3 regions of the Paenibacillus sp. FSL R5-0470 genome follow, and region 3 is predicted to be linked to each of the others. Evidence: riboswitches for the same ligand, from Rfam matches in the RefSeq annotation. Region 3 holds a riboswitch; each other region holds the start of a gene.
The links. Region 3 has a riboswitch for cyclic di-AMP ahead of MKY99_RS02705 (hypothetical protein). Riboswitches for the same ligand answer to the same signal wherever they lie in the genome.

Region 1 (9,885 bases), 1.6 Mb from region 3:
GATGAAAGCAGTTGGATAGAGAATAAAGTTAAAACCCGCTCCGCAGGTTATTTCACAGCTCCTTTTAAAGGCCAGAAATCATTAGTGTCCTATACTTCACCAGATTCTCTTGGTTGGCAGTATGTTCGCATCACTCCTTATGATGTAATCACAGAACAGACTAAGCAAATCCGTAATACAACACTACTGATTTCTTTGATTATTTTAATATTCGGACTTATCATTTCTAGAATGCTGTCCAAACGCCTCTACCTTCCTATTGATTCCATTGTAAGCCGAATGAATAGCCTTGAAGCTGACAAGCGCAACAGTATGTTTACGATTAGACAGAATTCATTACGTAATCTTGTGCTCGGTATAAAAGCCCCCCACAGCAGTCGGCCTAGTGATTTCGAGCAACTAAGTATTGCTTTCAACTTAAACGAAGGTTATCGGCTTGTATTGCTGCGTATTGATGAATACAATACCCTGCGACAAGTGCGAGGTGCTTATCTACTAGCATACAAGTTCGCGATCATGAATATCGCTTCGGAAATTTGCGGTCAGACTTATCAAGTGGAAAGCGTAGATATGAACGATGATAGTGTTGTTATGCTGCTTAGCAGTATGACGTCCACTGAACATCTCGATTCGGAATTAATCGAAGTGTTGCTAAGGCAAATCCGTGTGGCTTGCTGCGATTATCTGAAAATAGGATTATCGCTAGTGTACAGTCCCGTTAGTGATAATCCAGATCGATTGAACCGCCTATATAACCAGGCCAAAGAAGCTTCTAAACATAGACTTTTTTATGGGCATGGTTGCCTAATCAACGCGGAGAAGATTAACGAATTGCAGAATAACCTATACTCTTACCCTGCGGATAACGAGAAAAAGCTGGTCGATGCCCTCACCAGTGGTAGAACAGACGAAGCCCGTAGCCATTTCTCTGACATCGTGCGCGAATTGGACCAATACCCCTACCATGTACTAGAACTAACGCTATCCAGGGTGACGCTAACGATTAAGAGAATCATCGATAATATCAAAAAGCTCAGCTCTACATCTATGGAAGATATCCTCAAGATACCTTCACTTGAGAATTACGAGACGATGAAGGAGCTTGAAGAAGCTTTTTACCAACTCTTCGATGATATTCAGGAATTACAGGTCGATAAACGTAGCTCTAAGCAAAGTGATCTGATCCGTCAAATTAACCAAAAAATCAATCAATCTTACACGGACCCCAGCCTGGGCCTGAACCAGATTGCTGATGAGCTTAACCTGTCACCTATATATGTCAGCCGTCTTTATAAGCAGCAAACAATGACAGCTATTGTGGATGTCATCATGGATGTACGAATGCAGGAAGTATGTCGCCTCTTGAAAGAGAGCGATCTGTCCGTATCGGATATTGCTGAAATGACCGGTTTCACGAGCAGTTCTTATCTCCATCGGATGTTCAAACGCAACTTCAGCATCACGCCGATGGAATACAGGCGTTCTAATACTCGTTCATAAAACTGAAGGCTGAGTGAGAATGCGAACGGAGTACAGATCAATAACACTACTAAACTACTCTATCAAAAAAAGGCAGGCTACTGTATTAGCGGTGGCTTGCCTTTTTAATGTAGGTTCATGTGTATTGACTTCCAGAGCGATTACTGTAACAACTTCAGCTTCTCTGAATATGCTGATTGGGCAGGTTCCCAATTTTTAAAGGTATGAAAAGGAGAAGCTCAAGGAGGAGATACAGAAGCATGTCGGATCATTATCATAGACCATTCAAAGGTGACGCTATCCTAAACAAACAAGGAAGAATAAGCAGTCCTGTTAGAAAGAGAGAGTGTGCTGCACTATTAAAAATAGTCACAGAGCTTGCTACAGTGGTACCTCCCGCACTTACGAATCCCACTACACTTCATATTTCCAATCTTCAAAGAGTGTTAAGAGAGCTCATGGAATTCTTGCATGAGGCTAGGATATGCAGCCCTTTTAGAACGGAGCTTCTTTCTGTAGTAGAAATAACTATTGTATCTACTGAGGTCAGTCCCTTCTCCGTCGTGAGCGTGGGTACTAATCTTCAACAGCTATTAGCCGAGTTATTATCTTTTATCCTCGCCACGAAGATTGACCCTCATTGCAAAGATCAGTTGGTAATTCAAATCAGACATATTCAAGCTTCTATTTCACAAGCGCTCGGCTTACCTATTAAGGGTGCGACGGGGCCACAAGGTCCTCAGGGACCCCAAGGGCCTCAAGGACCTCAGGGTCCACAAGGAGCCACTGGTGCAGGGCTGCAAGGTATTGTAGTCTTTAATCCGGCACAAAGCCCATTGTATCCAGCGGGTCAAGTAGTAACCTTTAATGGCAGCACTTATATAGCTACTGTTGCCGGACCCAAAGGAACACCAGGTAGTTCATCAGATTATTTACTAATTGCTGGTGGAGCAACAGGTGCGACTGGTCCGCAAGGACCTCAAGGGGCGCAGGGTCCTCAGGGTCCTCAAGGTCTTCAAGGTCTTCAAGGTCTTCAAGGTCCTCAAGGTCCTCAAGGTCCTCAAGGTCCTCAAGGTCCTCAAGGAGAATATGGTGTTGGCGGGACAGGCGCGACGGGTGCGACTGGGGCGCAAGGTATACAGGGACCTCCAGGTCCTGGAGCAGGGGCAACTGGAGCGACAGGCGCGACAGGTACTGCCGGGCTGGCTGGCGCAACGGGCGCTACAGGTACAGCTGGAATTGCTGGGCCGACGGGTGCGACAGGTACTGCCGGGCTGGCTGGAGCTACGGGGGTTACGGGTACTGCCGGACTTGCTGGACCGACAGGCGCTACAGGTACTGCTGGAATTGCTGGACCGACAGGCGCTACAGGTACAGCTGGAATCGCTGGACCGACAGGCGCTACAGGTACAGCTGGAATCGCTGGACCGACAGGCGCTACAGGTACTGCGGGGCTGGCTGGCGCGACGGGTGCGACAGGTACTGCTGGAATTGCTGGGCCGACGGGTGCGACAGGTACTGCCGGGCTTGTTGGAGCTACGGGGGTTACGGGTACTGCCGGACTTGCTGGACCGACGGGGGCTACGGGTACTGCCGGGCTTGCTGGACCGACGGGGGCTACCGGAGTTACAGGAGTTACTGGGGCAACCGGTGATGGCGCAATCATTCCACTGGCATCTGGTGGACCAATTATTATGACCACGGTTTTAGGTGGTTTGGTGGGAACAACAAGCCTTATAGGCTTCGGAAGTTCAGCCACAGGCATTTCTCTTGTTGGTGGAAATATAGATTTGACAGGTACTGTTCTTGGACCTCTTATCAACTTTGCAATGTCCGTTCCTCGTTCAGGAGTGATAACATCTATTGCTGCATACTTCAGTAATACCATTGCTTTATCGCTTCTTGGTACTACGATAAATGTAACAGCGCAATTGTACCAATCGGCCACACCAAATAACACATTTACTCCTATTCCAGGTGCAATAGTACCACTTCCATCTATCACTGGTACTATTAATTTAGGAACTTTTGTCAGCGGAATTACGAATGGTATCAATTTTGCTGTAACACCGCAGACACGTCTTCTTATGGTATTCTCAGCCACTGCTACAGGTCTTACCCTTGTAAATACAGTCACTGGTTATGCAAGCGCAGGCTTTACTATTGTATAATCACTAACACAAACAAAAGCATCTGCCCTCCCCACTAAAGGAGTAACAGATGCTTTTGTTATAATATTCGATTAAAATTTCTTAATCTTTCGATCCGGAGAGACGATATTGAGCAAACTTAGCTATCCCTGGCAATCCACTCACAACAAATACTCTTTCAGCTTACCGATAACCTCATCGATCTCCGCTTTAGTCGTATACCGTCCCACACTAAAACGAACCGCTCCCTGCCCAATACTTGCTGAGACATTCATTGCCTTTAGAACAGGTGAAATCAATGTTTCTCCAGAATGACAAGCTGAGCCTGTTGAGGCAGCCACATCTTCCAGCGAAGCAATCACTTCGTGACCCACCGCTCCAAGAAAACTAACGTTAAGCGTGTTGGGCAATCGCTTATGCCTATGACCATTCAGGTGAATTCTGTCGCCAAATGCCTTCTGCAATCTATCGTAGAAATAATCCGCTACTTCTTTCACACGCTCTCTGGATGCAGAGTCCGAAGCAAGCTCACAGGCTTTTCCTAATCCAATAATATAAGGGGTGTTTTCCGTTCCGGCACGTCTCCCCTGCTCATGCCCTGCTCCGTGAATTAATGGCTCGATGTGAATGCCCTCTCGGATGTACAATGCTCCAATCCCTTTTGGCGCATATAATTTATGGCCTGCCAGCGTTAGAAAATCCACCCCTAACTCAGCCACATCAAGCTCTACTTTTCCAGCGGACTGCGAAGCATCGGTATGTACAAGGACACCCCGTTCATGGCAGACCTCAGCTATTTCTTTGATCGGCTGAATCGTGCCCGTTTCGTTATTAGAGTGCATAATGGAGACTAGTATAGTTTGGTCTGTAAGCTGATTTTTCACATCATCTACCTGCACCGTTCCATACGCGTCAACAGGTACATAAGTAATCGTGTAGCCCAACTGCTCCAGATACTGACACGGTTTAATTACCGCAGGATGCTCCACAGCAGACACAATAATGTGATTGCCTTTATGTCGATACGTTTGGGCGACGCCCTTGATAACGGTATTATTCGACTCGCTGCCCCCGCTTGTAAAAAGCACCTCACCCGGCGTACAATTCAGGAAATTAGCCACCTGTGTTCTTGCTCGCTCGATTCCGACTTTAGCTTTTTGTCCCAAAGAATGACTGCTTGAAGGATTGCCAAAATGACCATAAAGATAAGGAATCATAACCTCTGCTACTTCCTTATCTACAGGTGTTGTAGCGTTATAGTCTAAATAGATCATTTGTTAAGCCGAGCCTCCTCTAAACCCCTCATACTTTACGATACCTAAAGCTTATACCTTCTGATTACTCAAAAAAGAGATTACCGCAGCCTCAGCTTCATCCAAATTGTTCACCTTAAAGGTAACTCTCTCAATGCCTTCATACTGAGTAGACGTATAATCGTATTTAGGATCATAGTAGTATTCTAACAGCAGCGCAACAGCCTCTCCGAACATATCAGCTTGCAAGCAACGCTCGATTTCCGCCGCAATGGGGATATGAATTCGTGATTTGATACTTCGAAATGCTGAAATGCACTGTTCTTTATATTCTTCTGGTCGATAATCCTCAAGGATTTGCTGCACTCTGGCTTGTAGTGGCATCTCAATCCAAATTTGTGTTCCAATCTCTTTCTGCTCGGCCATGAATGGGGGCATTACGACCTTCCCAATCTTTTTGCTCTCCGCTTCAAACAGTACATAAGGAGCATCCCCAAGCTTAATTAATTCCTCCATAAGAAGACTATCGAACGTTTTTTGATTGTTTGCATGAAGTCCGATCTCGCCAAAGATAGAACCGCGGTGACCTGCCATTCCTTCCAAATCCAAAACAGGATAGCTCTGTGCCTTCAGGCGGTGCAGCAGGTTTGTTTTACCTGTACCCGTATTTCCATGAATGACATAAGGCTTCGCCTTGAATTCATAGGACTCCAGTTCATCGAGTACCCATTTACGGTAAGCTTTATAGCCGCCAATCAATCGGTAAGCGTGAATATCCATTAAAGAAAGTACGGTCGCAGTTGTACGGCTGCGCATACCTCCCCTCCAGCAGAATACAGCCTTGTCCCCTTGAATCGCAGCAAATTCTTTGACAAAGGAAGGTAGCTTCGCAGCAGCAATCTCCAAACCGCGTTCTTTCGCAGCCTGCACACTTGTCTGTTTATACAATGTACCTACTTCAGCCCGTTCCTCATCATCAAAAAAGGGAATATTCAAGCTATCCGGCAGCGTTGCATCTTTATATTCAGAAGGAGATCGAACGTCGATAACGGTGATCTGCTTCTTATTCTTTAACACTCTTAGTTCTTCCAATGTAATATCCTGAAACAATGCGCTCTCTCCTCTGGTGGCTAACTTCTTAGGTCGCCTCTAAGCTGAACTCCAGCGTTATTGCGCAGCTATAACTGCAATCTGACCCGGATGCTCTTCCGTTACCTCTCCGATCAATGCTGCTTCTACACCTGCATCTACTAACTCTTTTAGCAAATCCTCACTTTGTTCAGGAGCAACAGAGATCAGCAATCCACCGGAAGTCACAGCATCACACAGAATATAGCGGCTTAATTGGTCCATCTCTTCCGGATAAAGAATACTGCCCTCCAAATGGGCAAAGTTATTCTTAGTGCCGCCTGGAACAAAGCCCTGCTCCGCGAGCTCTCTTACTCTTGGCAGCATCGGTACATCGCCTTGACGAATAATCAGTCCGTGATTGCTCCCTTTTGCCATTTCCGAGGCATGTCCAAGCAACCCGAATCCGGTAACATCTGTACAAGCATGTACATCATAGGGCTCCATGATTTCAGCCGCTTTTTTATTCAATGTAGACATGACTGTCGTAAGGCGTGTAGTTTCTTCTGGGGATAGCTGATCCTTTTTAATAGAAGTCGTTAAGATGCCCACACCGATAGGTTTAGTCAAAATCAGCTTGTCTCCTGCCTGCGCACCTGCATTCGTTCTTACTTTGTCCGGATGCACAAGGCCCGTAACGGCCAATCCAAATTTAGGCTCTTTATCGTCGATGGAATGTCCGCCCACAAGCGTTGCTCCTGCTTCCTGCACTTTATCTGCTGCACCGCGCAAAATGTCACCGAGAATGCTTTTGTCCAAAACAGAAATAGGGAAGGCCACAATATTAAGCACTGTAAGCGGCTTGCCGCCCATAGCATAAATATCACTTAACGCATTAGCTGCTGCAATTTGCCCAAAGGAATAAGGGTCGTCCACGATCGGCGTGAAAAAATCAACAGTTTGCACTAACGCTAGATCATCACTTAATCGATATACCCCAGCGTCATCACTGGTATCCAGACCTACAAGTAGATCCGGATTAGGAACGGTTGGTGGTAGACTGCGAATAACCTGCATGAGATCGGCGGGACCGATTTTGCAGCCGCAGCCCCCTTTTGAAGATAATGAGGTCAATTTTATGGTTTCGGCTTGAGACATCATGACTCAGCTCCTTTAGATAGTTAATATCGAATATCTTTAATCTTACATCAGTAGACAGCATTGTACAAAATACAGACATACAGAAGAACGCCCCGTAGCCAGTACATACTCCCCGGCTATGGGACGCCTCTCATTTCTCACTTACCACTAAGATCAACTAATCTGCTGAGTTTCCTGCTGTTTCTCCAAAAACCGCTGAAGTATAGCATTAAATTTCTCCGGCTGACACAGATTACTAGGATCTAATGCGTTAGGGATGATCACTAACTGAGCATGTGGCAGCTGAGACACCATATCCTTCATACAATTAACTCCAAATTCACTAAAGTCACCTACAATACATAAGGCGGGACGCTTAAAAGACTTTAAGCATCTAGTGTAATCCACATGGCTCGTAGCCAGCCTTTGCCGATACAATTCCCGTGGACGTTTATCGAGAAGTCCTCTTCTAATCTCGTTATAAGCCAGATTCCAGCGTTCCCGGTACATCATACGAATCGAAGGAAGTACAAGCTCACTTGGAGCGTAATACATTAACCAGCTACAATAAGCAGCCATAAGCTGGATTTTACCGATTATCGTTGACGCCTGACTTCTACAAAAGCTATCCGCGACAACAATCGCTTTTACTCGCTCTGGATATTGTTTCGCAATATGTTGAACGACAAGCCCCCCATAGGCACTCCCAACAAAAACAGCCTCACGAATACCCAAATCATTTAATAGCATTATTATATCTAGACATTGGGTTTCAATAATCTCGTTTGGGGCCTGCAGTAATTCACCTGATTTGCCATTCCCCCGTAAATCACACAGAATCACTTTATATTTATCAGAAAAATACTCTAATTGTGGCTTGAACATACTATGTGTTAATCCATGTCCATGGATAAACACAACCGGAGCCCCTGTTCCATTGATTTCGTAATAGAGCGAAGTTCCATTCAGTTTAGCAATAGGCAAAGTTAACACCTCTTTCATAGATAGGTTCTACAACTATATCTGCTTTTTAACGCAGCAAAAAACCACAGAGGGATTCTCTGTGGCTATTCATCATCAAATACGCCATTCATCCTCTCTCCATACGCTTACGAGGTTAGCTGTCGGATTCGGGCAGTGAGAGTTGCCCTACCTGCATGGATGCATTTATGCATCTGGAACAGGATTCACCCCATAACTAGTACCGATTGTTACACTGGTTCCCAGTTGTTGGTTCCCCCGCTTTCCTTAACGGAAATTAAGCGGACTTCTTATGTAATTGTCAGTTATGTGATGAATCATACTCCGTGTAAGGTTTCTTGTAAAGTTGAGCCGTGGGCAAAATAATGTTGAAAGCCATGCTTTTCATTTCATATTGAGCATACACTTCGTTTTCTCTTTCTTTTGCTCTTGTTTACTCAATATATCTAAAAAAAGCCGAGCGGCCATCAGAGATCAATCCCTGAACTACTCGGCTTCGTTATACAATCATATGGCTACAACAGATCGGCGTTTTTCAATGCATGCTCCCAGCTCGGAAAAAAGAACAGCGCACTTCTCATAAGATCAGGATCGCTTTGCTTCACTTGTTTTTTGCTGATCGAGCTTCCATCGGTTTGAAGCTTTTTGATACGACTTAACACTTCATCAGCCTCCAAAGGAATTTCCATTGAAACACTCCTTTCTCAGTGACCTGGTTTCCAATCATTTTCTCCATAATATGCAAATTTATTCTTCATTTCGGTTTATACGAATTAAACCAGCTGATAGACCGGTTGTTCAGCAATAAAATAAGTAGGAATCATTGGGTATTTCTGTGCCAGAACTTCAGCTAAATATTTCATTCCTGGAGCTTCACTTTCCGCATGTCCTAACATAATCAGTGCTTTTGATCTGCCTTGGTGGACAGCATCCCTCACATATTCTGGAGTTTCCCATTCGGGGCCCTCGCCAGCAATAATTAAATCAAGATTATGCTGATTAAAAAGAGGAATAGCCATCGTCCCACCTCCTCTGTAACCTACTAATATCCCCACATGTCTGCATATCTGGGATACGTCTCCGGCAGCACGTAAATAGGAGATGCCTAGCTTTCTTTTTATATACTGTGCCGCTTCACTTACCGTCATAGCTGGAATCGATAGGATTGTAGCAGTCGATTGCTGCTCAACCACATAGGCTGACCATTCAAGCTCTCGTAGCAAGCCCACCATGATCCCGTCTGGTTGATGCCTATGCCAATAATCATGATAACGAAAAATAGCCAGTTCAGAACGCTCGATTAAACTCAGTTTCGCAAGATAAATAGGGTCATCCTCTAACCACTCACTCGTCTCATGATGACTGTAAAACACACCTTCATGTGTGATCAACAAATTGGCGTTCATAGCAACCGCTCGCTCCACAACATATTGCGTAGCGCAAAATGCCGTAACCATCCCTGTAATCACCATTTCCGGATTTCCCGGCTTAAGAGTATCCACAGTCCCATCTATCTGTTCCATGGCTCCTATTAAATCTTCCAGAATCCTTCTAATTGTCACGCTCACTTTAATCCGCCCTCTGAGATCTATTCTACTAATCTATCAACGTATAAATAACCCACCCTTAATCGATATAAGGACGGGTTCACAGTTCATTATTTGAGCAGCTTGCCCACTCTATGATTTCGTGGCAGAGGTGATAATTTGATGGAAAGCTGGCTTCGGCTTATGCCCTTCATCGAATAGGAACGGCCAGTTCTTCCGCCCACGAACAGGGAAATCATCCAGCCAGGTATAGTCATCCGCTGCTCC
Region 2 (9,885 bases), 490 kb from region 3:
CGTTGCACTCATAGAATACATTACGATGAACAAGGCTACCAGAAGGGTCATAAGATCAGAATAAGGCAGTAGCCACGATTCATCGGCGTGTTCTTCATGCTCTTCGTGTCGTCTAGTCTTTTTGCTCACCCGATCCACTCTCCTTCTCATCATTTAACTTAGCTCGTTCCGAAGGTGTCAGGAAGACAGCAAGCTTCTGATTGATGGCAATAGTGGATACACCGGATTGTATGGACAAAAGACCTTCGACCATCATCATTCGAACTTCAATTTCACGTTTGGAAAGTCGTTTTAGCTTATTGGCAATAGGATGCCATAATACGTAACCTGTAAAGATACCGAGTAGCGTTGCGATGAAGGCAGCCCCGATTGCTGCAGCCAATTTGTTCATATCACTCATATCAGCCAGAGCGGCTATAAGTCCGATAACGGCCCCAAGTACGCCAAGTGTAGGAGCATACATACCTGCTTGTGAGAAAATGAGTGCGCCTGCTTTATGTCTATCCTCTGTGGCGTGGATGTCCTCCATGAGAACATCGCGGACAAAATCCTGATCATTTCCATCAATAATCATCCGCATGCCATTTCTGAGGAAGTTATCTTCTATTTCATCGACTTTCGACTCAAGAGCCAGCAGACCTTCACGCCGTGTAATAGAAGCCCACTCCATGAACATAGTAATTAATTCGGATTTACTGATTAATTTCTTTTTGACAAAAATCATTTTAAACAGACTTGGAATCTTCTTGACCTCCGAGAACGGAAAGGCCATAAAGATGGAAGCTGCCGTACCCACTAAGATAATAACGTAAGCAGCAGGTGTGGCTAAAGCGTGAAGAGGAGCGTGCTTGAGGATCATACCCCAAATAACTGCAACTAGACCAAAAATTAAACCAAGTATTGTTGAAATTTCCATTATGCACCTCGTCCATGAGATTATAAGATGTGTTCCGACAAAGCCGCGTATATCATCCTTGAAACAGCGGCAAGGCACTCTGTTCGAAACCGAATAACGTATATTCTTATTTATCGACATCATTCCGTTTTTTGTGAAGTCATTTTTTCGGCTATAATGGATAAGGTAAGTAATTATTCATCTGTGGAGAAAACGGAGTGATACATGTGGGTGTAAAGCATGGTAGAGATTACGGTGAAATCCTAACGGATTTGACTGAGGCTGTCGGAAGAATTTCCGATGGGTACTTATTTTTTGAAATGGATCCAGAAGAGTGGCAAGAATTGCCGCAGGAATCCAAGATGGAGGTATGGGAGGCACTGGCTGAGGATCTTTTCTTCGCGCTGGGTAATGAACCTATGATTGAGGTGGGGAGCGGCGTTATCATCTACGATAAGGACACGCACCGCATTAATATTTTAGTCGGAGAAGAGGATTTAGCCTCTGTTGTTTTGATTTAAGAAGAGGGGGCGGGGGGGCGTAATTTGCCCGTAGTTAGTAGCCCGTGTTAAAATTGGTGTAGCCGAGTTATAATCGCTGGGATTCTTGAATACATTTAATCGAAAATATTGCCTTTATCCTGGCACATCCCTTGGACCTCAGAAGCTAAGGGATGTTTTGTTTAACGAATAAGACGAGTAAAGGGACCTGCGGATTTTACTGCAATTTTTAGTAAGGGAGGAAACGAATTGTTATTTACGGAAGAAGAACTGCGTGAGCAGATCAGCAAGCTGGAAGGTTGGAAGCTGGAAGAGAATACCATGGTGCGAAAATATATGTTCAGCCAATATATGAAGGGTATTGCTTTCGTTGATGAAGTAGCCACCATTTCAGAAGCCTTTGATCACCATCCACATATTACGATTGATTATAAGACAGTGACTTTACGACTGAAATCAAATGAGGAAGACGGTATTACAGCTCTAGATATTCGAGAGGCACATGAATTTAATGAAGCCTTTGAGAAAAATCGTTAGTGTCACCCAAACTCATAAATAAACGCCCGTGCGCAGATAGTGAACTATCTTCTGGCACGGGCGTTTTTAGTTGCTTAGGTAGTAGTTACTGTTACTTTTTCTCTGAGAGCCAGAGGGCGACGTTTGCAATCTCCTCAGGGGCTAGCTTTTCTTTAAAGGAAGGCATTTGACCGCGTCCTTTAGTGACGATACTGTAGATTTCTTCAGCATCATGCTGACCGCCTTCATTTTGAAGACTGGGTCCAACTCCACCTTGAAGCTGATCGCCGTGACAGGTGATACAGCTGGCTTTCACGGTTGCTTCGGCCTTTGCCGCATCCAATTGAACTTCCGGCATCGTCGGTTTATTCTGTTCAGCTACCTCTTCTTTACCTGGAAGTGTAAACATAAGTACTACCGCAAAGGCACAGGCGGCAAAAAACAAACCGCTCATGATCCATTTCTGCATCCCAGTTCGTCCCTTCTATGTAAGCTGCTCCCTACATTATAGCTCAAGGTGAAGCGTTATCATAGGGTTTGTGACAAAAAAATGAACGATAATGCCATCAAATCATTGAAAAATATGGAATTTAATATTATTTATCATAGACCATGCAATAAAAAGGTTTGTTTCCTGTGGGGGTTAGGCGCTCATACGTATCGGTAATCGTAAATCCACACTTTTGGTAAGTTCGGATCGCCCGCTGGTTCCAGGTCAATACCTCTAGATCAATCTCACGCTCAGGATAACGAATTAAGGCTGCTTGCACGATTGCATCCATGAATATTTTCCCTAGACCTTGACCGCATAGATCAGGGCGCATACCAATCCCCAAGCGAACAACACCTTCCATTGGAAACAACTGCGCGAATCCACACAAAATCCCTTGCCCATTTAGTATGGAGACATATTGCTCATTCCGTAGCTGCGGGTCACCGAACTCGATTCCAAGAGCCTGCATTTGCTCCCACGGCATCCAGCCGTAAATATTATAAGGGGCAGTGTAATCCCAGTTGCAAACCTCTTCCGCGTGACTGGTCTCCATAGGCGCTACATGAAAAGTAACAGAGGGATTTATCATAAGGTCAAGGACCTCCTTTCACGGGGGAACTTTAAATGTCTTATATTTGTAGCTTAAAATACTTATGGTCCTTATAAGGACATCGAAGGCGTTTATGCTTGTAACTAATTATATACAAAAAGAGGCATGGTCGACTCAGAAATTTATGAGGATTATTGTTTTACAAATTCTGAGAGGGGTAAATACTAAATAAGACAAAAAACAAGCTCTTCCCCAAGAATCAACATCTTGGAAAAGAGCCTATGTACGATTTACTTATTGAACATCATCATTATCTTCTGTCTCAGAAGCAACAGAATGATAAGCATCCGTGCTCATAATTCGTTTAGCACCGATGTAGCGTTTCACGTAGTAGCTATCACTCAGGGAGCTAATCGTTACACCGCGTGAGGAAGATGCGTGTGCAAACTTGCCTTCACCGACATAAATACCGACATGGGAGACACCCTTACCACTTGTATTGAAGAATACAAGATCTCCAGATCTTAAATCATCTTGGGAGATAGCAGTACCCATTTGATACTGGGAACCTGATTGGTGTGGTAGGTTTATACCAATTTTATCAAATACATACATTGTAAATCCGGAGCAATCAAATCCATTTGTGGAGATGCCGCCGGATACGTACTTAGTTCCGATGGTCTTGTCGATCACTTTATCCATTTTGGAATCCGCGAAAGCGCTTCCTGCTCCGATGGTGAAAATAATGGAAAAGCTAAGTACTGCTGCTGCTAGCTTCTTCTTCAAAAGTTTATACCCCTTCCGGATGCCTACGAGGTTAGCTTAAGGGTTCGGTTGAAGGTCCCCTATGACCCCTCTAAAAATGGAGGTCAATTCACCCAAAGTTGGTTCCCCCGTTTTCCTAATAGTTAGGAAACTCGGCTGATACTGTTGATTAGGAATAGCTTGTAATCAATACATGACAAAACCTTTGTAAATAACAACTTAATGATTACAAAAATGTTACTAAAATCTTACTGCAGTTATTGTAACAAACAGAGTGCCGCTTGGCAATCGTTTTTAACATAATCATGCAGAAAAATTCGTTTTTTTAAAGTCAAAATGCATATGTAAGCGATAATATTAAACTAATTTTTATATTTATTGAAATTTTTATCAAATAAAAGTGTTTAAAGTCCGTTCAAGAGGTGTAAAGAATATAATAAGGCAAAAGAAAACCTGGATTCGATTAAGTCAATAATCAAACCCAGGTCTATATAATGTAATTGTGAGGTTATAGTTGTGGGGAAGTATTAATCGTAGGCTATAGCTTGATATGAGGAAGTACTCATTACTCTTTTAGCACCAACGTAGCGATTGGCCCAGTAGGACTGGCTAAGTGAAGTGATGGTCACGCCATATGAAGATGATGATTGTGCGAATTTTCCGTTTCCAACATAAATGCCGACATGGGATACGCCGTTGCCCAATGTGTTAAAGAAAACTAGGTCACCTGAACGTAATTTACTTTTGGCTACAGGAGTTCCGACATTATATTGAGCTTTTGAAGTACGGGGCAAAGAAAGACCCACCTTCTTGAATACATACGTAGTAAATCCAGAACAGTCAAACCCGGCAGTGCTAGTGCCTCCGGTTTTATAGGCAACTCCAATTGTCTTTGAAATAACACTGTCCATCTTAGAATCTGCAAAGGCACTTCCTCCACCAATAGAGAACGCCATCACAAGTCCTAGCGCCGCAGCGACGCATGCTTTTCTTAAATTCTTCAAAAAAATTGTACCCCTTCCAATGCCTGTGAGGTTAGCTTAAGGATTCGGTAGAAGGTTCCCCTATGATCACTGCAAAGCGAGATCAATTCACCCAAAATATGGTTCCCCCACTTCCCGGTGCAAGGAATTCGGCGTTTTATGCACCAGATAGTGACTTATCGACATGACTACGACAAATACATGAAGTTATGTAGAAATCGTTTCAAATGATTACAAACTTGTTACCAATGGAACAGGACTTATTGTAACAAAGTCTTTACGATTTTGCAAATCCTCATAATTTGTCTATAACGCGAAAGAGTCCCAGCTCCTGATTCAGGAACCGGGACTCTTATATTATGTTCTGTAATGCTTCAAATTATTGTGGAAATGCTTTACTTTGCCATAGATGATATTGAGCTGAAATTCCCCACATTTTGAAGAGTGTTGAGGGCAGTGATGAAAGTTGACGAATAAGAAGTGCTGGTAGGCCAGGACAGAAGATACCCGTTAGTCCGCACACTAGCAAAAGGATCAGGCCTGCTGCACCAAGTATGATTGAAATTCCTATTGCCGGAATCAGCGACTTCAAGCAAATGAATAAGGAGGAGAACATCCCCGTGCCGCTGGTATAACCAAACTGCATATATAGAAGGAACAGGCGCACGATAAAGATGTATATAAGCCATGCCAATACGTATGGAACTAGATGAAGTAACAAAGAGTAGTTCAGAAAGGAGGACAAGAATAGCCCGTACATTTTTGGAGCAAGCCAGTATAACGGAAGTAGAGCCAGCACCCATTCGATTAGACTGAAGATAAACACTGGAAATCCATAAAGCTTCATACCTGGAAAAAAGAACAGGCCACGCTCTCCTTTTCGCTCCTGATGGAGTTCATGCAGTAATCCTGCCCTTATGAAGGGGGAGAGTAGCAGTCGTAAGACAACAAGCCCTAGGAACATCCATAACCAAGTACGTATCGCAGGATCTGTGTTCAAGCTGAACTGCCCTTCGACATAATAGAGTAGTCTACCCATTCCGCTGCCTCCAGCGTCTTTATCTGGATAACGCAGTAGAATTGGAACGATAGCAGACCGGATGAAGCCGTACATAAAGTAGCCCCAGAGCAGTCGGTAGATGAAGAGCAGAATCAGAATATAAAATTGCTCCTTCATGCTTTGCCAGCCGCGGGTTATCGATGTTCTCACAATCATTCACCTCACCAGACAAGAGTTCCGAGCACGGTTTCAACTAGTTTAGTTACACTTAATGTCCAGCGGGAGAGCGTTTTGGGCTCTATTTCCGCCAGTCTGAAGTTATTAAGATGCTTGTTTTCTAACAGAATGGTATGCTCAGGATCAACCTCAGCAGAGAGAAGAAGCTTATCGCTTAACAATTGGAAGGTAGTCTCTGCTCCTTCACCGCTCCAGACCCGCTCTGTAGCAGAGCCATCGGCGAATGTGAATTTAATGGGAACGTCAACGTAATGGCTCCCTTTGTTTGTAATCTTTACTATGGATTCATAGCTCTGAGCATCGCTGTTGCCATTCTTTTTAATCGTAATCGTATCTACTGAGAAATCAGGAGCACCACCACCATAAATATAATCTTCGAAATAAGGCTGCCATGATTTTTTGGTTACCTTCTCAACGACTTTTTGAAAATCAGACGTAGTGGGGTGCTGGAAACGGAATTTACGTGCGTAAGTGGACATGATGCTGTTCATTGCCTTAGTGCCTACTTGGCGTTCAATATCCTTAAGTACTAGCTTTCCGCGAATATACACATTCCGGCTATAGGATTCTGCCCCGGCATATTTCCATGTTTCTAAATTTAGCGGCTCTGATTTGGTCACCAAGCTGGACTGAAGAGGGAGATTCGTTTTGATGCCATATTCTTGCTCCATGAGTCTGTCTTCAGCATAAGAAGTGAAGCTTTCATCTAGCCAAGCCTCTTCGAATTCATTGCTGGCTACCATGCCGTAAAAGTATTGATGGCCAATTTCATGAACGACGGTTCTTTCAAGTGAGGTGTCAGGAGAAGAGTCTGTGGCTCCAAATGCTGTAATGAGTGTTGGATACTCCATTCCTCCAGCCCCATTCCCCTCCTTAGGCGGAACGATAATAGACAGAGTCGAGTAGGGATAAGGACCATACCATTTGCTGAAGTAGGTCAGAGCTGCCTTAGCGGCCTGAAGGTATCGTTCCTTTAAGTCTTTGTGTAATGGATCGAGATACACCTTAATCCGTACACCAGGCACTTCTGGCGTAGAGAAGGCTTCTTCGGCTACTGTAAAATCAGGGGATGCCGCCCACGCAAAGTCATGGACATCGTCAGCGTAGAACTGATATATTTTTTGATCTTGCTTTAGCTTGGCATTCCTCACAGGAAATCCGGTCGCAGCTACCGTGTAGTCGGAAGGAACCGCAATCGTTACATTAAAGATGCCAAAATCGCTGTAAAACTCAGAGGTGCCGTGATACTGATGCAAATCCCAGCCTTCCTCCTTAACCCCACGTGTGCCCATAGGCTCGTATACACTAAGTTTAGGGAACCATTGCCCAGCCATCACGAAATTGCCTGATGCGCCCATACGGGCAAATATTTTGGGGAGCTGGACCTCGTACTGGAGTTTAAGCGTGACACTTTCCCCACCATTAACCGGCTGTGGGAGATGTACCTTTAGGAGTGTCTTATCGTTGACGTTACCATCATCGGGTTGTACAAATTGCACTCTTTGCATTAGTGATGTTCCTTCTGTTGTGCGCAAATCGGTTAAAGTCATACTTCCGAAGCCATTCTCTGGCATGGTGTCACCTCTGAGCGTTCCTCCGGACTCCTTCATAAAGGTAGTATCTGGTGAAGTAAAAGCATTTGGATACATATGGAAATATAGATCACTTACCGGTTTTACACCGGGGTGTGTCCAGGTTACCGTCTCAGAAGCGATTAAGGTTTCTGTATCAGGAACAAGCTGAACATCGATGTGATACTCGACAACTCGTTGACTTAATGCCTCTTCTGCTGGAACGGGGGCGCTTTCAGGCAGTTTCTGTTGTGGTGCAGCTGCAGGAGCTGTGCCGCTTGAGGACTTGGCCTCTTTTGAAACAAAGCTAGTAACAGAAGATGTGGAGTTATCCCCCGAATAGACCCATATGCCTCCTAATAGCACGAGGGTGGCCAGGGTCGCAAAGATGATGATGTACCTTAATGACAGTGACTTCATAGTGTGATTCCTCCCGTGACAAGCATCTACGGGATGTATATGTTTGCAATCGCCGCATTATTAGCTAAAATTAAATTATTCGTAAGAGGAAGGGTGTGCACTCGTGGACAACATACAACCGGAGGGCAAGAAACAGATTGCCTTAAATATTGTGAATGCCAAAAGTAAACATAAAGGCTTTGGAGCAGGCTCTATAGAGCTCAATAACGTATCGCCTGTCATTATTGATGGCGGTGAAGCAGTCATTGATATTGGTGCCATGCATGCCAAGAGTAAGGTTGAAAAGGGGATTAAATTCTCCATGAACCGTGAAGATGTACCTAATGGTAGACAGGTTTGGGTAGTATGGGTAGCAGTGGACCGTACACAGGATAGTCAATTCTATGGTGGAATAACGGCCTGCGAAATGTGGATCGATACGGAAGCACGTCGCGGTTGGAAAATTCTCGCCGAGCATGTCAATAAGTTGGATGCTGCTCTAAAACGCAAAATCGATGTGGGAGGGCTTGGCGCAGTTGAAAAAGCTGCCCTCAAATCCCTCTTGATCTCTCATAATGAGGCATGGTGGACTGCGTCCTCCGATGAGCTTAAGGCCGCACTGACCGAGTAGGAACGAATTACCCGGTCAAGGTTACCTGATACAGAAAAAAGGCTTCGACATCCTGAAATAGGAGAGTCGAAGCCTTTTTGAATTGAACACAATGAATTAGTTTACGATCTGCCTGCCGTATTAAGTTTGCGTTTGAGTTGACTTACTCTGGCTTGACTGATCCCAAGAATTTCAGCAAGCTCTTTCTGATTGGCATATGGATGTTCTTCTATGGCCCGCTCCAGGCGTTGGCACATATCCTCTGTCTTTGTCTTCCGGATCGTGCTGCTGTGTTCTGACACTTCGCCTGCAAAATCTTGGCGCGCCTCAGGCACTTGAGACATGCGTTCAGGGTCGGCAATTTCTTTTAGACAGCTACTGCAAATAAATTGCTCTTTATAGTAGGTGACATGGTCGTGGCTTCTGCAAAACGTACATTCTGTCGAGGTGTACTTCCTGAGTATGATGGTGTTATCGTTTAATATAAAAAATTCGATAGGATCACCAATGTCGATATTACGAGTCATACGGATTTCTGCGGGAACCACAATTCTCCCAAGACTGTCTAAACTCCGGATCATGCCTGTATCCTTCATCCCATGTCCCTCATTTACATCTTTATATTTTGGTTGCTACTAACTATTATAGCAGTAATTGTGAGTTAAGAGAATGGGGTGAATATAATTAATGAAGCGGTTACATCCTTTGTGGGAGAAGTGAAAATCGAGTTTGGCCATCCTATGGATTCTACAATAAATAAGTAATAAAAAAGAAAAACCTCTTCAATTAATGAAGAGGTTAATTCAACCACCAGCGTTTAATATTGTTCCACAGGGAACGACTTTCTTCAGCAGGATCTACTTTGCTTTGTACATCATCGACAGCGGGAGCTTTGCCATGTTGATCACAGTATTCGGTGGGCTCAGTTCCACTAATGAAAGTCTCCAATTCTTTTTCGGGACAGGCTGCTGTAGCTAGCTTACCGGATTGCGGATTGATGTATACACTGACTACGCCATCTGGAATGGGAAAAATCTTAGGCGGGATATTTTCCAACGCTTTTTCAGTAAACTCCGCGAAAATTGGAGCTGCCCGTCGGCCATCGGTAGTTGTGATGTCGCGCCCCTTGTCATATCCAACCCAAACTGCAGTGGACAGCTCGGGGGTGAAGCCTACCATCCAGCCGTCTGTATCCGTAGTTCCAGTCTTGCCGGCTACCGGACGTTTGATTATAGAAGCTACGCGGTTTCCTGTCCCCCCAGTCTCAAATACCCCCTCCATTAAACGGGTCAACACATAGGCGGCAGAAGGCTCTACAATGGCTTCACCCTTTGGCTGTGGTGCTTCATACAGCACCATACCATTA
Region 3 (9,885 bases):
TACACCTACAACCCGTTGGAGAAGCAACAATGAGGCTGACCTCACTTCGCGTCCTTCGCTCACATTCAACCTCTCCATAAGTTATGTTTAATCCTCTGATTAGTTAATCCCAATAATGATCAGTTTCCCATACGTGCAAAGCCTTCTCCAAAAGGGGGGGGAGCGCATACCTCCTAATCAACTTGAATGTTTTCCATTTACAGGATTGACAATGGTAAATTAAGGTCATATACTGTGTATATAGATATATACAGTAAGCACAGGGATATGAACACCTGCTTCTGCTAGACGCTGAAGACATTGTAAAGCGAGGTTAGTTTTAATGAGAACATTAAAAGATTCATGGTTTATGTTGCGCTCTGATTTTCGCGGAGACAAATTAAAGATATTTGGGACCCTCGTAATAACAGTTATTTTTATGTGTTATCTTGGTGGAATGACTAGCCTGGTAGCAAATGACGTACTAGGTGAGCAGGATCGGACGATGATAACAGATTTCTTATTTCTCTCCTTTATACCCTTATTGGGATTAACATTCTCTCGCCGTTCCATGAAATATTGGAGTGAAGACTCTTACACAAAAATGTTGGTTTACTTAAGAACCTTACCGATTCCAACTGCAGTAATACTATCGCGGAGAAAACTTCAGGGGGTAGGCTCCTTTATTCTAAATGGTACGTTATTCTTCGGTATTGTTTACTTGTTAGGGGAAAATTTCCGGACAGAGCTGGCGGTTCCCTCGTATATAGCTTTTGCCATTACATGGCTCGGCTTCGGCTTCATGGTCTCAGGTCTATATATTTTTATTGAGTATCTTTTTAGCGGCAAAGCTTATCTATGGCTAACATTGCTTATCGTAGTGTTATCGTGGGGAATATCATTCCTAGTTACACTTGGGGGAGGCAATTTGTTTTTATACAGTATCTCCTATTCCAAGGAGTGGGGGCTGTTATCTCCGATCATGTGGGGGTCACTTCTACTGGGAACAATATCTGTGCAGTTATTCTCTAAATGGACTATACATCGACTGAAGAGTCGCAATCTCGTATAAAAAATCGGAATGGCAAGGACTGCGCTCTAGCACGCTAGAGTGGAAGGCGAGGTGTAAATAATGTGGATACCGGTACAAATCAACGAAAATAGTGCAGAGCCCCTCTATCATCAGATAGAGACTCAGCTTAGATCCTTAATCATTAGCGGAGTCATTACAGAAGGTACGCTACTGCCCTCGATTCGTGAGTTCGCAGGAGATCTGAAATGCAGTGTAATTACAGTGCGGCGCGTATATCAGGATCTGGAGAATGAAGGTTTGCTGCGAACGAGACAAGGAACAGGTACCTTTGTATCCCATGTAGGCGACGGAGCAATGGAAGAATACAAACGGGACACGGTAGGCAAAGCACTTGAAAGTGCTGTGGATATCGGCCGATCTGTACATTGCAGCAAGGATGAACTTGAGCAGATTTTTATGGAGATTGTAGAACGCAAGTATAGAGCAAAGGAATGAAAGGGGGGCGCATATTCATATGGTACAGATGGCTATAGAATTGCGGAATGTACTTAAACAGCGACGAAACAAGACGATAGGACCGCTGACCATGAATCTGCCAAGAGGATATATTACAGCCCTGGTAGGTCAGAATGGATCTGGCAAAAGCACGCTACTGAATCTACTGATGCAGCTGACCAATCCAGAGGAAGGCGAGATATATTGGTTTGAGAACAGGTATGATAGCGGGTTGCCTCTGGAGCTGCGGCAGACCATTGCCTATGTTCCTGAGACATCGATTACTGAGGAGAACCACTGGAATGCAGAAGAGGCAGCTCATTTTCGACAGCATTGGTATCCGAACTGGGATAAGTCGTATTTTCAGGATCTATTGGATCGCTTTGAGGTTCCATATCATATGAGGCTTTCTAAGATGTCTAAGGGTGAGCGTCGGAAATTCGAAATTGCCGCAGCACTTGCGTCACGCCCAAGTCTGCTGCTATTGGATGAACCTTCATCAGGTCTTGATCCCTTTGCCTGGAAGATTATGATCGAGACGCTGCTTAAATATATGGATGAGAACAACGCTACGATCATCATCTCCACACACATTGTAGAAGAGGTGCGGCGGTTGGCTGATTATATCGTGCTTATGCATAGAGGTGAACTGCTAGGTATGGCCGAGAAAGACAGTTTATTCGGTACTTGGACAGAGGTGTGGGTACAGGTTGCAGATGAAGAGGAGCTTGCTGAGTTATCAGCGGAATTACCGGGAGGTATAAACTTTACCATGGATACACCGGGTGTAGCTTCTTTTATCATAGAACAATTTTCTAAGAACGAGAAACGCATTCAGGACTTGGGCGTAAAGGTTATCAAGAGTCGCAGTTTAGAACTGGACGAAATATTGGGTTTATGGACACAGGGACACCGTCCTATCCTGATTGATCACAAGAGAGGGGACTAGAGAAATGGAAGCCTTAAAGCTGGAAAGTGTAATGAAGCAATATGGAGAAAAAACTGCTGTAAACGGAATTAACCTAACGGTAGGCAAGGGGGAAATTTACGGATTACTGGGGGCAAATGGTGCAGGGAAAACAACCACAATGCGCATGGTGCTTGGCCTAATTTACCCTGATGGTGGAAAAATTTTGTATAATGGAAAGCCATATAACAGCGAACTTCAGCAAATCACGGGCTATCTGCCCGAAGAAAGAGGATTATATCCAAAGGTAAAGGTAAGCGATCAAATCGTCTACTTGGCACGTCTGCGCGGGATGTCAGCTAGTGATGCAGATAAGAGCCTCCGCTATTGGCTTGATCGGTTTGAGGTTCCAGATTATTACAATAAGAAGATTGAAGAGCTCTCCAAAGGGAATCAGCAGAAAATGGGCTTTATCGCCGCAGTCGTTCATAAACCGCAAATTCTCATCCTTGATGAAGCCTTCAGTGGCTTGGACCCTGTTAACGTGGAACTACTGAAAGATACGGTAAAAGAATTACGTGATCAAGGAACGAGTATCTTATTCTCTACTCACCGGATGGAGCATGTTGAAGAGCTTTGCCGTAATATTACGATTTTGGATCGTTCCAATACTGTCGTGCAGGGCGATATTCGTACGATTAAGAGTGGGTATCCTCGTGAACAAGTATTGTTGCGTACGGATAACGAAGTGACCGGTCTAGAATCAATTGCAGGTGTAACAGCAGTACAGCGACAGGAGCGAGGTTATCTGTTGTCCATCAGTGAGATCGGCGCAGCACAACGTATCCTACAGCAGGCGATGGCACAGGGTGAAGTGGAGCATTTTGAAATTAAGGAACCAACATTAAATCAAATCTTTATCAGAGCGGTGGGTGAATCTCATGAATAAGATGGGGACAATTATTGGCTTTACCTTTAAAAATAAAGTAAGAACGAAATCATTCATGATTACTACATTAATTCTAGTGTTGCTGCTCAGCATTGGGATGAATCTTCCGTACATCATCGATCAGTTTAAGGGTGATTCTAAAACAAACGCAGAGACTCAAATTGCTGTGATCGCGGAAGAGGGAAATCAGGCTGCAGAGTTGTTGAAGGCATATACTTCACCTGAAGGAATGCCGCAGGCAAAAGTTGTGCAATATACTTCTGCCGACGATGCGGAGCTAAAGAAAGCTTTAGAGGAAGGGACTGTAGAGGGGTACGTTACTTTTGCAGAACCTACTGGCGAAGGACTTCCACCCGTTACTTATCATAGTGAAAATGGTGAATTGAAGGGCGATGTGCAAATCTATCTCCAAAATGCCCTTCAGCAGGCCAACACCCAGTTCATCGTTGGCGACAAGCTGACGCAGGAGCAGATTGCTGCTATGTCAACACCGGTACAGATAGCTACTCAGCAGCTCAACCCTGATGGGACTGCGGGAGATAAGGATGCGTCGCAGGAATCCGCTCCACCTATTAATTACGTCATTGTATACGCCATGCTTATGCTGTTCTTCATGTCTATCATGATGACCGGTAATATGATCGCAGCTGAGATTACTTCAGAGAAGAGCTCACGGATCATGGAGATTCTGATTACAAGTGCCTCACCTTTAGCGCAAATGTTTGGTAAAGTTATCGGTGTCTTCTTAGTAGGATTATTACAAATTGGCGTCATTATCGCAGCGGTAGTTGTCAATCTTAAGCTTCCGCATAATGCAACGATTTTGAAAGATTTAGACCTGGATTTAGGCCAGCTTAATATTAACTTGTTGCTTTATGGAATTGTTCTTTATGTACTAGGTTACTTCCTCTATGCCTTGATGTATGCAGCTGTAGGTTCGATTGTCAGCCGTACAGAGGATCTTGGCCAAGCGGTTATGCCGATTATGATGTTAGGCTTCGTAGCATTCTATGTTCCACTGTTCAGTATCTCTAATGCGGATACTCTGCTGGTTAAGGTAGCGAGTTATGTGCCTTTCACCTCTCCATTGACCATGCTGCTCCGGATTGGTGTTGGTGAAGTAGCGATCTGGCAAGTTATTGTATCATTAGCCATCCTGCTTGTTACCACGTTCATCTTTGGATGGTTGGCTGCCAAGATCTATCGCACAGGCGTATTGATGTACGGCAAACGTCCAAGTATTAAAGAGATCAGAAAAGCGATGAAGGCTTACAAGATCTAAGTGGCTTCATATAAACTTTTAAGGAGTGGTAATCATGACTAAAAGTGAACAATACAATATGATGCTTTTAATGAGTTCGGTATCTCTGGCTACGGTTAGTAGAATGCTCCATTCAGATGGATCCGCTGTTATGGATTTCACTCAAGGTGTATTGACTGGTGTTGCCATGGTAGGGATGATTGCGGGATTGTGGATGTACGGTAAGGCGCGTAAGAGCAAAGCGTAATAATAGGGAAAGGAAGCCGCGGCAGATGCCGTGGCTTTTTTCTTTTTTTGTGTACGTATCGTAAAAGTTATTTGGAAGATAGTTGAGGGAGTTAGACAACGGATAGATTACCACTAGGCAGCAAATCCTCTTGAGCAGTCAGTTGCTCCCGCACACGCCTAAGCTGTGCTTTTAGTACAGGAAGACTCTTTTGCAGAATGATGCTTATTTGAGGTAAAGATAGCTTTAGGCCATACCACATCGTTTTTATAAGCTGTTCCTCCCAAGGCAATGCCTTGGCAGACAGAAGAGACCGGCGTGCGTAATAATCGGCGCATTGTCGGATACAAGAGCGGTAAGCTTCGATAGAGAATAGCTGGCTGTCGAAGCTTTTTTGACGGAATATTTTGTGAAGCTCTTTAAAAGTACGGATAGTAACCTTCTCGGCTTCTGCTGATTGTTGTAACAACATGGAACTGAGCATATAGATATCATTCGTACACTTTTGAACACACTCTGCAAATATAGTTCTACGGGATGATTCGGCAGGTAAGGGGTCAGGCATGATAAACACGATCCTTTCAGAATGGGTTATGGGATGAACCTATAATATAGAAAAGTAAGAAATGGATTTGTTGATAAGCTCGGCGGTATCAGGTTCTGGATAACTATGTTTTTGAAGCGCAACACTGGATGGTTTATAATATAGCCGCCCTCCTTTGGAATCTCTCCCACCAGCGACAGCTCTGTACAGACGACCTTGCTCAATGTGCCCTGCCAAGGATTTACCCTGCAGCTTGGCTTTTAAATCCTGTAAAGCACCTTGCACTAGCTCAAACTGAGTCTGATCCCACTCTGAACCATGGGTACGTACTTTATCTATCGCTTCCTCTAGCCGGCAATGGTATATCATTCTGAGAAAAGAACTCCATTTAATAAGATCGAAAGTTTTGGTATTGGCAGAGATAAGACATGCCCCCCAGCTGCTACCTCCTTTACAGGTAAGTTTCAGGATGCCATAACGGCTGCCTTGATCAGCCTCCATTCCATAATGAATAGGCTCAGGTGAATCAAAGACGAATACTTCTATGCGAGACAGTCTTCGCTGGTCCATGACAGTTTTTTCCTCCTTAGGTTTCCAAAAGCTTAAGATCTACATGGTGAATGTCATTAGCCTTCTCTATACAGGCGAGCATTTCAGCTTCATTCTCACAGACTGCGGCATGCTCTAGCCATAGTCTGAATTTCTGTTTGCGTATAACGGATAAATGTAAGGGAAAGGTGTTGCGGGATCTCATTACGTACCAACCGACTGCAACATCTTTCCACGGTTCCTTAAAAGCGGTGAGCCACGGAAAACGTTGGTGTGCTGACCAATCCTGCAGCTGTTGCTTTTCTCGGATACTTTTATATATTTCGTATATAATTGTTCGGTCCATACAGTATTCACAGGTAGATGGGCTGCTGAAATGGCGAAGTGATTCAATCTGCTTCTGACCAAAAGCATAGCCGACAATAGTTCTGTGATGATCCTCTTCGAACCACAACGCTCCAAAGCAAACATAATTTAGACTTATCGGCTCAAGTAGCCCTTGCTGAGTTCCCCAATAATAGTGTTTCATTTCTTTCACCCCGTCCAGCATGCTATCACCCTATAGATTCAGGTAACGCAAAAACCGCAGCAAGAGGAGGACCTCTGCTGCGGTTTTGGAATACAGGTATATACACACCTGTGCCAAAGCGTGGCGGATCAAGGGTCTCTCTCTTTACGCTTACGAGGTTAGCTGTCGGATTCGGACGGTGAGAGTCGCCCTACCTATATGAGACTTGGACAGTCTCCTTCGGATTCACCCCAAGTAGGCCATGTGACCTGATGGTTCCCCCGTTCCCTGCAAATACAGGAACTCAGCGTTGAATGTATTTCGTGAAATAGATTCAACCCGAATCATACTCTTTTCAAGGTGTTTCTGTAAAAACAGAAAGTGTTCTTTTGAGCGCGATTTAAACCAAATCCTGCCTACTACGACGGAAAAGGGAACCAAATAGGTATTTATTGCGAGTTATCGGGCTTCTTCCTCGCTTAATCTCGACTTCTTGTTTTCTTACCTATAAAGGCGTTTTTTTAAGATTTCTACATTTGTGGTGAATAAAATCACATGGTATGCCCGCTTTTCGCTAATGGATTAAAACTCGAGTAAACAAGAGATATAGAGAGATTGGATATCAAGTAAGCGCTATCCGATACGAAAATAGTTTTTAATTTGCATTATTTTGGCATCAATCAGGTTTTACAATTCTTCCTGCATAAGGGTATGATTACTCCTGTTTCAACAACAATCGAATATTTGATCCGCTTAATTTCCGTTAAGGAAAGCGGGGGAACCAACAATCGGCAGACGATGTGAGAGTCGGAAGCCGGTTATGGGGTGAATCCTGTAGAAGATGCGAGTGAGCTCGTATCTATACAGGTAGGGCGACTCTCACCGCCCGAATCCGACAGCTAACCTCGTAAGCGTATGGAGAGAGGATGAGTGCAATGTGACCGCTAGCGAGCCACAGAGGAGAATCCTTTGTGGCTTTTTGCTGTGCTTTTTTAAGCAAAGCATTTATGGAAAACCTCACGAAGAGGTCGTTATATTCATCATTAGCGGTAGCTTTTCTTTCAAGATCAGGGTGATCAAGCTCTGATCTTACAAGCAAAGCATTTGAGGAGAATAAGAGATGACAGATCAGAATGAATATGTACTGGTATGTGCGCCAACGAAGGCAGGCGAACATTTTATTAAGCTTCTAAAATTCAGAGGCATTAAGATGGCCGGATTGACCAACAACTTGCCTGAGAAGGCCCTACTCGAAGAGATGGGGATTGAACAAGTCGTTCTAGTTGATACCCGCCATCAGAATACTTGGTTTCGCCCGCCGTTCCCGGTAGGACGGGTATATCTGTTCGAGAGCAGCTTTACGTTATGCTGCCGCTACATTCAGATGTGCCGCACCTGGACGACACAGCCGATTTTTGTAATCACAAGCTCAATAAATCCTAGATTGGTCTATAAAAGACTTGGTGCAAGTTATGTAATCTATTCTCATAGTGGTGATGCTGATTTTCTAATCGATAAATCACCTCATCAAGGATAAAAGAAGGAGTGCGGGAGATATGATGGATCTGTATATGGTGGCTTCGTTAGCTGTAATTTACGGGTTGTTTTATGGATTTATGCGCTGGTGCGCAGGTGTAGTTGAGGATACAGGGAGGGATAAGTTGTGATTCTAGTAATCGCTGTTACCCTACTGTTGTTTGTATATCTGGTTTACGCATTGATTCATCCGGAGAAATTTTAAGGAGGGGCATTCATGGGCATTTTGCAAATAGTTGCTGTAATCGTAATTCTTATCTTGCTGGTTAAGCCGATGGGCACGTATTTATATTATGTATTTTCTAATGAACCGAACCGTACGGATCGATGGTTTGGAGGCATGGAAAAAGGGATTTATAAGCTGATCGGCCTGAAAAAACGGGACGGAATGTCTTGGAAGAAGTATGCGCTCAGCTTTGTGTTAACAAATATCGTATTGGTTACTTTCAGTTACATTGTTCTTAGATTGCAGCGGGGATTGCCGTTAAACCCGAATGGAATTACGGATATGGAACAGACGCTTTCATTCAATACAGTGATCAGCTTTATGACCAATACGAACCTGCAGCATTATAGCGGGGAGACGGGGCTTTCGTATTTTTCACAAATGGCTGTCATCACGATGATGATGTTCACATCTGCAGCGAGCGGATTTTCTGTTGCGGTTGCCTTTGTCAGAGGAATCACGGGACGGAAATCAGTCGGGAACTTCTTCGAGGATTTCGTCAAAGCGCATATTCGTGTGTTCATTCCGCTAGCTTTGTTAGTTTCATTGGTGCTGGTAGGACTACATGTGCCACAAACGCTCAAGCCATCACTTGAAGTCACTACACTAGAGGGCCAAACACAACAAATTGCTATCGGTCCAGTAGCTTCTTTGGAATCGATCAAACATCTGGGCACGAATGGTGGCGGCTTCTTCGGGGCCAATTCATCGCATCCTTTTGAGAACCCTAATCCACTTACGAACGTGCTAGAGATTCTCTCTATGTGGATGCTGCCAGCTTCGCTCCCTTATATGTACGGATTGTTTGCCAAGAACAAACGTCAGGGCTGGGTAATTTTTACCGCAATGATGACCTTGTTTGTTCTGCTGTTAAGCCTAAACTTCTATGCTGAATCGAAAGGCAATCCGGCGATCAATGCACTAGGAATTGAATCTTCACAAGGTAGTATGGAAGGTAAAGAGGTGCGCTTCGGCATACCGCAGTCTTCCTTGTTTACTTCAGTAACAACCGCAGCTACGACAGGTAGTGTTAACAATATGCATGATACGCTGACGCCGCTGGGAGGTATTACGCCTCTTGCACTGATGATGCTCAACAATGTCTTCGGTGGTAAAGGTGTTGGACTGATCAATATGCTGATGTATGCGATTCTGGGTGTCTTCCTGTGCGGTCTCATGGTCGGCAGGACACCGGAGTTCCTCGGACGGAAAATAGAGGCCAAGGAGATGAAGCTGATTGCCATAGCGATCCTTGTGCATCCGTTCATTATCCTTGTGCCAACCGCAGCTGCGTTCCTGACCGATTTGGGGCAAGGGGCGATTACGAACACTGGATTCCATGGACTCAGCCAAGTGTTATATGAATATGTCTCTTCTGCCGCGAACAATGGTTCAGGATTTGAAGGGCTTGCAGACAATACAACTTTTTGGAATGTCACAACCGGGATTGTCATGCTGCTAGGTCGTTATGTCTCTATCATTGCAATGCTGGCGGTAGCAGGTTCTCTGCTTAAGAAGAAGCCGGTTCCTGAGACGATTGGCACGTTCCGCACAGACAATGGACTGTTTACGGGAATTCTGATTGGTACAGTAGTGATTATCGGTGCGTTGACGTTCCTGCCGGTCATTGTACTCGGCCCCATTGCAGAATATCTAACCTTACGGTAGGAAG

Region 1: linked by a shared signal. The riboswitch ahead of MKY99_RS25870 (alpha/beta hydrolase) and the one ahead of MKY99_RS02705 (hypothetical protein) in region 3 are both predicted to bind cyclic di-AMP.
Region 2: linked by a shared signal. The riboswitch ahead of MKY99_RS00545 (C40 family peptidase) and the one ahead of MKY99_RS02705 (hypothetical protein) in region 3 are both predicted to bind cyclic di-AMP.

The regions. Positions count from the first base shown of each region.
Region 1 covers NZ_CP150238.1:5,862,562-5,872,446, forward strand. Annotated here, with positions in the region: gene MKY99_RS25845 (AraC family transcriptional regulator) at 1-1,500, shown strand, start outside; gene MKY99_RS25850 (exosporium glycoprotein BclB-related protein) at 1,740-3,650, shown strand; gene MKY99_RS25855 (cysteine desulfurase family protein) at 3,791-4,903, opposite strand; gene mnmH (tRNA 2-selenouridine(34) synthase MnmH) at 4,955-5,992, opposite strand; gene selD (selenide, water dikinase SelD) at 6,050-7,108, opposite strand; gene MKY99_RS25870 (alpha/beta hydrolase) at 7,265-8,074, opposite strand; cyclic di-AMP (ydaO/yuaA leader) riboswitch at 8,181-8,365, opposite strand; gene MKY99_RS25875 (hypothetical protein) at 8,587-8,760, opposite strand; gene MKY99_RS25880 (Nif3-like dinuclear metal center hexameric protein) at 8,845-9,639, opposite strand; gene MKY99_RS25885 (endo-1,4-beta-xylanase) at 9,751-9,885, opposite strand, start outside.
Region 2 covers NZ_CP150238.1:110,622-120,506, forward strand. Annotated here, with positions in the region: gene motB (flagellar motor protein MotB) at 1-129, opposite strand, end outside; gene motA (flagellar motor stator protein MotA) at 113-916, opposite strand; gene MKY99_RS00520 (hypothetical protein) at 1,123-1,416, shown strand; gene MKY99_RS00525 (4a-hydroxytetrahydrobiopterin dehydratase) at 1,645-1,932, shown strand; gene MKY99_RS00530 (cytochrome c) at 2,024-2,380, opposite strand; gene MKY99_RS00535 (GNAT family N-acetyltransferase) at 2,508-2,993, opposite strand; gene MKY99_RS00540 (C40 family peptidase) at 3,249-3,740, opposite strand; cyclic di-AMP (ydaO/yuaA leader) riboswitch at 3,746-3,887, opposite strand; gene MKY99_RS00545 (C40 family peptidase) at 4,247-4,675, opposite strand; cyclic di-AMP (ydaO/yuaA leader) riboswitch at 4,729-4,867, opposite strand; gene MKY99_RS00550 (hypothetical protein) at 5,082-5,912, opposite strand; gene MKY99_RS00555 (M1 family metallopeptidase) at 5,924-7,930, opposite strand; gene MKY99_RS00560 (YwhD family protein) at 8,034-8,540, shown strand; gene MKY99_RS00565 (AbrB/MazE/SpoVT family DNA-binding domain-containing protein) at 8,642-9,115, opposite strand; gene MKY99_RS00570 (PBP1A family penicillin-binding protein) at 9,318-9,885, opposite strand, start outside.
Region 3 covers NZ_CP150238.1:598,698-608,582, forward strand. Annotated here, with positions in the region: gene MKY99_RS02660 (hypothetical protein) at 437-1,051, shown strand; gene MKY99_RS02665 (GntR family transcriptional regulator) at 1,112-1,507, shown strand; gene MKY99_RS02670 (ABC transporter ATP-binding protein) at 1,527-2,456, shown strand; gene MKY99_RS02675 (ATP-binding cassette domain-containing protein) at 2,461-3,363, shown strand; gene MKY99_RS02680 (ABC transporter permease) at 3,356-4,645, shown strand; gene MKY99_RS02685 (hypothetical protein) at 4,680-4,871, shown strand; gene MKY99_RS02690 (hypothetical protein) at 4,963-5,322, opposite strand; gene MKY99_RS02695 (hypothetical protein) at 5,455-5,964, opposite strand; gene MKY99_RS02700 (hypothetical protein) at 5,981-6,472, opposite strand; cyclic di-AMP (ydaO/yuaA leader) riboswitch at 6,606-6,771, opposite strand; cyclic di-AMP (ydaO/yuaA leader) riboswitch at 7,192-7,381, shown strand; gene MKY99_RS02705 (hypothetical protein) at 7,572-7,988, shown strand; gene kdpA (potassium-transporting ATPase subunit KdpA) at 8,205-9,881, shown strand.